Regions from separate parts of the Arthrobacter sp. PL16 genome, predicted to be linked through region 1. Evidence: riboswitches for the same ligand, from Rfam matches in the RefSeq annotation. Region 1 holds a riboswitch; the other holds the start of a gene.
The links. Region 1 has a riboswitch for S-adenosylmethionine ahead of RCH21_RS13230 (LLM class flavin-dependent oxidoreductase). Riboswitches for the same ligand answer to the same signal wherever they lie in the genome.
Positions count from the first base shown of each region.

Region 2: it holds a riboswitch for S-adenosylmethionine, as region 1 does, so the genes downstream of both, RCH21_RS03410 (ABC transporter substrate-binding protein) here and RCH21_RS13230 (LLM class flavin-dependent oxidoreductase) in region 1, are expected to answer to the same signal.

Region 1 covers NZ_JAXCIC010000006.1:158,588-162,865, forward strand. Annotated here, with positions in the region: gene RCH21_RS13225 (methionine ABC transporter ATP-binding protein) at 1-711, opposite strand, end outside; gene RCH21_RS13230 (LLM class flavin-dependent oxidoreductase) at 749-2,137, opposite strand; SAM riboswitch class IV at 2,172-2,285, opposite strand; gene RCH21_RS13235 (SDR family NAD(P)-dependent oxidoreductase) at 2,359-3,117, opposite strand; gene RCH21_RS13240 (STAS/SEC14 domain-containing protein) at 3,245-3,616, shown strand; gene RCH21_RS13245 (GNAT family N-acetyltransferase) at 3,703-3,996, shown strand; gene RCH21_RS13250 (SDR family NAD(P)-dependent oxidoreductase) at 4,024-4,278, opposite strand, start outside.
Region 2 covers NZ_JAXCIC010000001.1:744,085-748,362, forward strand. Annotated here, with positions in the region: gene RCH21_RS03400 (ABC transporter permease) at 1-36, opposite strand, end outside; gene RCH21_RS03405 (ABC transporter permease) at 33-965, opposite strand; gene RCH21_RS03410 (ABC transporter substrate-binding protein) at 966-2,636, opposite strand; SAM riboswitch class IV at 2,777-2,905, opposite strand; gene RCH21_RS03415 (VOC family protein) at 3,115-3,540, opposite strand; gene RCH21_RS03420 (maleylpyruvate isomerase N-terminal domain-containing protein) at 3,685-4,278, shown strand, end outside.

The DNA.
Region 1 (4,278 bases):
CCCCAGCTGGGACTCGTGCGAGGTCAGGAGCTCCACGAGGGTGCCCTGCTCCACGATCCGGCCGTGGTCGAGGCGGGCCACGGTGTCGGCGACCTGCCGGACGGTGTCCATCTCGTGGGTGATGAAGACGACGGTGAGGTCGAGGTCGTCCCGCAACTGCCGGATGAGGCCGACGACGGACCGTGTGGTGTCCGGATCGAGTCCGGACGTCGCCTCGTCCGCCAGCAGGATGGAGGGCCGCAGTGCCAGCGCCCGTGCTATGCCGACGCGCTGCGCCTGCCCGCCGGAGAGCTGGAACGGATAATGCCCTGCCTTGTCCGCCAGGCCCACGCGGTCCAGCAGTTCGGCCACCCGCGCCCTGGCTTCGTTCGGCGTGACCCCCAGGTATTCGAGGGGCAATGCGATGTTCTCGGCGGCGGTCCGGCGGCTCAGGAGGCTCGAGGACTGGAAGACGGTGCCGATGCGCCGCCGCGCCTCGCGGAGCCGTTTCTCCGGCAGGCCCGAGAGCTCCTCGCCGTTCACGACGACGGACCCGGACGTGGGCCGTTCGAGCAGGTTGATGCACTGGGCGAGGGTGCTCTTGCCCGCGCCGCTCGGGCCGACGACCGCGGCAATGCGGCCCGTCGGTACCTCGAAGTCGAGGCGGTCGAGCACGGTGACGGCGGTGTCTCCGCGGCCGTACGTCTTGGTGAGTTGTCTCAGGGTGATCATGGGGTTCCTTGCACGTATCAGGGGTGACAGGGGCGCGTCAGGGGCGGACGGTCTGGAGGCGGTAGCGCGCGCCGCGGTGCTCCTCGGGCAGGCGGTCGCCCTTGCCGAAGAGCTTCTGGCGCAGCGTCCCCTCGGCGTACTCCGTGGGATAGGCTCCGCGCTTCTGCAGCTCCGGGATGACGTGGGTGATGACATCCTCGAAGGAGCCGGGTGTGATGGCGTACGCCAGGTTGAACCCGTCCACGTCGGTTTCCTCGACCCAGGACTGCAGCTCGTCGGCCACCTGCGCGCCGGAGCCCACGATCCGCGGCCCCAGGCCGCCGATGCCCGCCCACTCCGCGATGTCACGCACGGTCCAGGGGGCGCCGTCGTCGTTGACCTTCTGGAAGTTGGCGACGGCCGACTGGATGGCGTTGGACTTCACGTTGCCGATGGGCTCGTCGGGGTCGTAGGCGCTCAGGTCGATGCCGAGCCACCCGGAGAGCAGCACGAGGGCGCCCTCGTAGCTGACGTACTGCTGGTAGTCGGCGTGCTTTGCCTGCGCCTTCTCCTCGGTCTCGTCGGTGATGACGGTCAGCATCGTGTAGATGCGGACGGAGTACCGGTCGCGGCCCTCGGCCTCGACGGCGTCGCGGATCTTCGTGACGGCGTCCTTCAGGATGGGCTTGGTGGGCGCGCCGACGAAGACCGCTTCGGCGTTGCCCGCGGCGAAGGCGATGCCCCGCGGCGAGGCTCCCGCCTGGTAGATGACGGGCGTCCGCTGGGGTGAGGGTTCGCTGAGGTGGATGCCGGGAACGGTGAAGAAGGTGCCCTGGTGGTTGATGTCGTGCACCTTGGCGGGGTCGGTGAAGATTCCGGTCTCGCGGTCGCGGACGACGGCGTCGTCCTCCCAGGAACCCTCGAGCAGCTTGTAGAGCACCTCGAGGTACTCGTCCGCGTGGTTGTAGCGCTCGTCGTGTTCCAGCTGGTCCTCGTTACCCATGTTCCGCGCTGCGGAGGGGAGGTACCCGGTGACGACGTTCCAGCCGACCCTGCCGTTGGTCAGGTGGTCGAGCGTGGAGAGGCGGCGGGCAAAGGGGTAGGGGTGTTCGTAGGCGGTGCCGGCGGTGACGCCGAAGCCGAGGTGCTCGGTGACCAGGGCCATCGCGGAGACCAGCAGGAAGGGATCGTTGACCGGCGTCTGGGTGCCCTGCCGCAGGGTCGCCTCGTTGGATCCGCCGTAGACGTCGTAGGTGCCGAGGACGTCGGCGATGAAGATGCCGTCGAACAGGCCCTTCTCGAGCGTCCGGGCGAGGTCGGCCCAGTAGCGCAGGTCCTTGTAACGCCAGGACTGGTCCTCCGGGTGGCGCCAGAGGCCGGGCGACTGGTGGCCTACGCAGTTCATGTCGAACGCGTTGAAGCGGATGTGGCGGGGTGCAGCGGGCATGGGGATCCTCATGTCAGGGCACTGCCGTAGGGAAGCGCCATACTTGTCCGCACGGTGCATGCCGGACCGAATCCTCACCTGGGGCACCCCGCTACAGCGAGAGGGTTGCCGTCCAACAAACCAGGGTTTTGCGTTGGAACTCTTGATTCTGGTGACGAGCCTAGGTCGGCGGTGACAGCGGCGTCCAGAGCCGATCGTCACGCGGCGTCATGAATGACCGGCTACCGGAGGTAGGACGCCCCGTTGACGTCGATCACGGTGCCGCTTACCCAGAGCGGCGCCTCGGTGGCCAGCCAGGCCACGGATTCGGCTACGTCCCCGGGCGTCGCCACCCGCCCGAAGGGGCTCTGCGCCCGCACCGCATCCCCGCCCGGGCCGTCGAGCACGCTCCTGCCCATGTCGGTCTCCACGAAACCCGGAGCCACCGCGGCCGTGAGGATGCCGTGGGGCGCGAGGGCGACGGCGAGCGACTGCGTCATCGCGTGGAGGCCGGCTTTGCTCGCACCGTACGCCGGCGTTATCGGCTCGCCTCGGTAGGCACCGCGCGATCCGACGCTGATCAGGCGTCCACCCGACGGACCCGAGGGACGCTCGAGGAGGTGGCGCGCCACCAGCCAGGACAGGTTTGCAGGGCCCAGCAGGTTGACGTCGATGGTCCGGCGCCAGGCCTGCTGCCAGTCGCCGAAGGAGGTGGTGTCGATGGGATGAGCCTCGAAGATCCCTGCGTTGTTGACGAGGACGTCGACGCCGCCGAGGCCTGCGACGGCGTCGTCGACAATCTGCCGGCACGCGTCGGGATCACCTGCATCGCCCACCACGACCACGTGGCCCGAGCCGGGCAATCCGCTCCGGACAGCCTCCGCTGCCGCCACGTCCCGCCCCGCGTGCACCGCGACCCGATGTCCACGGGAGGCCACTTCGTGGGCGATCGACGCGCCGATGCCTCGACTCGCCCCGGTCACCAGGATGTTCGATGTCATGGATCAGACGCTACAACGTGCACGGGCCGGACGCCCGAGGCGTGCAGCCATGGACACCCGGCCCGAACCCGCTGTGAGCCTTGCTACGCTGAAAGGCCATGCCCGAAAACTCCGCCGAAGGAGCCCGATGGACCCGTTCGACGCCCGTATCGACAGCGGGATGCTGATTCTGCGCTGGCGGCGTGGGGTCGAGATCACCCACTCACGCGCTGTGGCTGCAGCCCGGGCGCTCGCGGAATTCCACGGTCCAACAGCCCTGCCGCTCCTTGTCCACATGCACGGAATCAGCGGCGTGACACCCGAGGCGCGCATAGGGATGATGGGCTACCGCGGCTTCTCGCGGGTCGCGCTGGTCGGCGAGGACGTCATCGACGAGGTGATGTCCGGCTTCTCGCACCGCTCCCCCACGACCACGCGCTACTTCACCTCGGAGCCCGACGCCGTGGCGTGGCTCATGGACAGCAGCGCAGCCCCGGTGCAGGCACCCGGGCTCGACTGACCTGCTCCTGGTTCGACCAGGGCAACACCTGCGCAACCCCGCCGGCGTCGTTGACCGCCCTGTGCGGCGAATGCCAGAGTGACTGCATGAGCACCGATCATCCCGGAGTCGAGGTCAGCACCGACGAGGCGAAGAGCCGTTACGTCGCCACGCTCGACGGCGATCCCGTCGGCTTCGCCGCATACGAGCGGTCCGGCGACACGATCGTCTTCACGCACACCGTCGTCGACGAGGAACTCGAGGGCCAGGGCGTCGGAAGCACGCTCATCCGGCACGCCCTCGACGACTCCCGTCTCCGGCGCCTCACCGTCGTGCCGGAGTGCGAATTCGTGGTGGCGTTCATCGAGGACCACCCCGAGTACCGGGACCTAATCGCTTAGGCCCACCCGACTAGCCGCTCGCGGTAGCTAGAACTGGATGCCGCGGCTGAGCCCGCCGTCGATCAGCAGATTGGCGCCGGTGGTTCGGCTGGAGCGCGGGCTCGCCAGGAAGACGACGGCGTCCGCCACCTCCTGCGGCGTGCCCATGCGGCCCGTCGGGTTCAGGCCCATCGCGGTCGCGAAGAACTCGGGGTTGCCGGCCTCGATGCCCTGCCACACTCCGCCCTCGTGGTACGTGTTGCCGGGCGAGACGGTGTTGGCGCGGATGCCCTGTGCGGCGAG
Region 2 (4,278 bases), on a different contig from region 1:
TGCCGCGGGCGGCAGGGTACGCGCGGTGAGGCTCATGCTGTCACCACTTTCGGGTCGATGAGCGTGTAGAGGAGGTCGATCACGAGGTTGACGACGACGTAGACGGCCGCCGAGAGGAGCACGATCCCGATGATGACGGGCAGGTCCTTGTTGTAGACCGACGCGAGCGTGAGGGCTCCGATGCCCTGCCTGCTGAAGAGGGTCTCCACGATGACGGAGCCCCCCAGCAGCGCGGCGACGACGAAGCCGGACATGGTCATCACAGGGATCGCGGCGTGCCGGAGGGCGTGCCGAATCCGGACCGGGAGGTTCCGCATGCCTCGGGAGCGCGCCGTCAGGATGAAAGGCTGCTCGAGGACGTCCTCGAGCTCGTTCCGCAGGACCTGGGAAAGCGTTCCGAAGATGGCCAGGGCAAGGGTGAGAGCAGGCAGGACGAGTGCCACCGGCCCCTGGTTGCCGCCGATGGGGAACCAGTGCAGCGTGAAGGAGAACACGATCAGCAGTGCGAAGCCGATGATGAAGGTCGGCGTAGCGGCGAAGACCACCTCGATCCCGGAGACGATGGACCTGATCCAGGAGGCCCGCTGTGCTGAGAGGATCGCCACCGCGAAGGTCAGGGGCAGGGCGAGTGCGACGGCGGCGGCCGAGAGCGCCGCCGTGGCGCCGATCTGCTGACCGATGGCTTCCGTCACGGGCAGGCGTAGGCGGTACGACTGTCCGAGGTCCCCTTGCAGCAGGTTCCCGAGATAGCTGCCGTACTGCACGATGAACGGCTGGTCGAGGAGGTAGTCGGCTCGGACCTGCGCCAGGGTCTCGGCGGTAGGCCTCGCGTCGGGTCCGCCGAGGATCAGGAGGGCCGTGTCCCCTGGGATCAGGTAGACCGCGAGGAAGGTCAGCGAGGCCGCGCCCCAGAGGACGCCGAGACCGACCAGCAGGCGCGTGAGGATGCGTCGGAGGACGGCCACCTACTCCGCCTTCCACGCGTAGGTCAGGACGGGCACCGGGTGGGACGTGTCGACGTCGACGTCCTGCACGGTGTTCGCGTAGGCGAACTGGCTCGGGTTTTCGTAGAGCGGCAGGCCGGGCACGATCTCGAGCAGCCGGTGCTGGGCCTTCGAGTACGCCTCTTCCGCCTCGGGCCCGTCGTCGGACTCGCGGGCTGTCAGCAGCAGGTCGTCCAGGGCCGGGTCGTTGACGTAGGACGAGTTCTGGCCGATCCGCTCACCGGTGATCTCCGAGGAGTGGTACCTGATGAACAGGACGTCGGTGGTGTTGGTGTGCCAGACGCCGGCGAGCGCGTCGAAGTCACCGGCATACCGCAGCTCGGTGAGTTGCGCCTGGGGGAGTTGGATGATCTGGAGATCGAAGCCGACCTTCCGGGCCTCGCCCTGGAGTTGGACCAGCAGGGGACTCGGCGTCGAACTCTCGACCGTCGGCACTTCGATGGTGAGTCGCTTGCCGTCCTTGGTGCGGAAGCCCTCGTCGTCCCTGGCCGACCAGCCGGCGTCGTCGAGGAGCTTGTTCGCCCGCTCCGGATCGTGGGTCAGCACGCCCTCGACGGTCGGGTCGTAGTATTTGCTCTCCCTGGAGAGGAAACTGTCGATCGGCGTATAGGTTCCGAAGCCGAGGCTTTCGGTGACGGCCTCGGTGTCGACGGCGGCTGCGAACGCCTGCCGGACCGCCAGGTCGTCGAAGGGGGCGCGGTTGAGGTTGAAGCTCAGGACGTAGGGGCTGCCGGTCCGTGGGAGGTTCTCATAGGTGAAGTCCGGGTCGGCCTGCACCGCTGCGGCGTTCTGCGGCGCGAGGTTCTCCGTGAGGTCGTACTGCCCTGACACCAGGGACTGGTGCCGGATGACCGGCTCGCTGACGAGTGTGACCTCGACGCCGTCGAGGTACGCCTCGCCGTCGCCCTCGAGCCACTCCGGCGCCCAGTCGTACCCTTCACGCTTCGAGTAGCTGATGCTCTGGCCCGGCTGGTAGTCCGCGACGGTGAACGGGCCCGTCCCGATCGGCTTCTGGCACAGCGTCTCGGGAGACTCCGCGATGGCCTTGCCCGAGTTCATGCCGAGCCACGACTGCGCGAGGGCGTAGAGGAAGGGGGTGTACGGGTAGTCGAGGTAGGCCTCGAAGGTGAATTCGTCGATGACCTTGCCGTCCACGTAGGGGGCTATGTATGCGGCGGCGAGCGGCGATTTCGTCGCCGGATCCCGCATGTGCTCGAGGTTCTGACCCAGGACCTCGGCATTCCAGGGAGATCCGTCGCTGAAGGTCACGCCCTGCTTGAGGTGGAAGGTGTAGGTCTTGCCGTCTTCCGAGATGTCCCAGGATTCCGCGAGGTACGGCGCGATGTCCCCGTTCTCGTCCAGCGTCACCACGTTGTCGTAGACCAGGCGCCCCAGGAACTGCTGCTGGGTAGCCGAGATGCCGTGGCCGTCGAGGCAGCCCGGTTCCGCCGAGATCGATACGTCCAGGATGCCGCCGCTCACGGGTTCACCGGTTGCTTCGGAGGTGGAGCTCGCCGGCCCCGCACATGAACTGAGGAGCGCGGCCAGGGCAACCGCGGATACCGCGGTGAGATTCCGGAAATACCGGAATTGCCTGGAATTCCGGGCAGGGGGAATTACGGATTCATTCAAGGGGAATTCCTTACAGCGGTCCGGCGCCGCGCAGGGCGGAATACGGAGAAGTGGAAAAGAATCAGCAGGGTGGGCGCATGGCGCGTAGGACTGCTAAGGGATGGTGCGGTGGGCGGTACAGCTCACGGTGTCTGCCTTTCGACGTGCTCTTGCCCGCACCGGACCGGCACTTGCGTGCCATGGCGGAGGCCGCTTCGTCATCCGAACCACCCAGGAACATGGGGTTGGTGTGCGGTCCAGTCGGAGCTTTGCGACCGCATCTCTTGAAGCTGGACCAACTATAGGCAGAACAGGGAGTTGTCCGGTCAATAAAAAGAAATATGACGATTATTGAGATATACGTCGGAACGAACAGGGGCGACCAGATGAATAACCTGCGGGAATTCTGGCGGGGGAGTCACTTCAGGTCCCGTTCCGGAAAGTCGTTCGCCGTGAGGTGACCTCTTCTCCGGCTGCTCCCTCGCACGTATGCCGAGCGTCAACCGAGAACGACGGCCCCGTTGTCGTCGATGCGCCAGCAGGGGTTGTGGGCGATCTCCCAGACGACGTCGTTGGGGTCGCGCACGAGGGCGTGGAAGATACCTCCGAAGGCACCCTTTCGAGGCTCCTTCAGCACCGTTGCGCCGGCATCGGCCATCGCCGCGACCACCTTCTGTACGTCGCCAGGGCTGCCGACGTTGTGGGACAGCGTCACTCCCGCTGGATCGGGCGCTTCATCACGTCCCACGTCCTCGGCGAACTTCTCGGCGAGGAACAGCCCCAGCAGCAGTCCAGGTGCTACCTGGTAGAAGATGATCTCGTCCGGTACGTCAAGGACCGGCGACCAACCCAGCTTGCGGTAGAACGACCGCGCCGCGTCGAGGTCACGCGTGGCAACGGTGATGAAGTGCAGCTGCTGGTCCATGGCGAGAGCATAGCCGCGTGCCGCTGAACGATTCGAAGCGTCTTGCCACGCTCGCTCAACAGGGGGACAGTAACCCACGGAAGGCACATGGGTTCCTGCGGAGTGATGGGATCGAATTGCTCGCGTAGCCGGATCGGAGGTTTCATGAGGAGTGTATCCAGCGCGATACTGTCTGCGTTCCTGGAGGCGGCCGAACGAGTCGAATCCGTACTCGACAGCACAGCTGTGGCGGAGCATTGGGAAGATCAGAGTGCTCTCGAGGGGTACACCGTTGCGGGCTTGGCCGGACACCTGGCGAGGGCTGTCCTCACGGTTGAGCAGTACGTCGATGCCCCGGCGCCGTCTGGAACTGTCGAGGCAACCGACGCGGCGGGATACCTCATCGCAGTGCTGGGTGACCATGATCCGGTCGACAGCGATTTCCATCGCGGGGTTCGTGCCCGCTCACATGATGCCTCCGCCGTGGGGGCTGCGGCTCTTGCACAGGACGTCGGGCGTGCGCGACGACGACTCCAGGAACACCTCGATGGATCGACCATGGATCGTCGGGTCGAAGTCCTGCAGGGTGTTGTGCTCACGGTCGAGGAGTATCTGAGGACACGACTGGTGGAACTGGTGGTGCACCTCGACGATCTTGCCGTGAGCGTTGGCGAGGAGAACAGGCAGGATCTTGCGCAGGACGCCTGCGAAGAGGCTGCGGTCGTCCTGATCCAAGTCGCCATGCGCCGGCATGGAGCG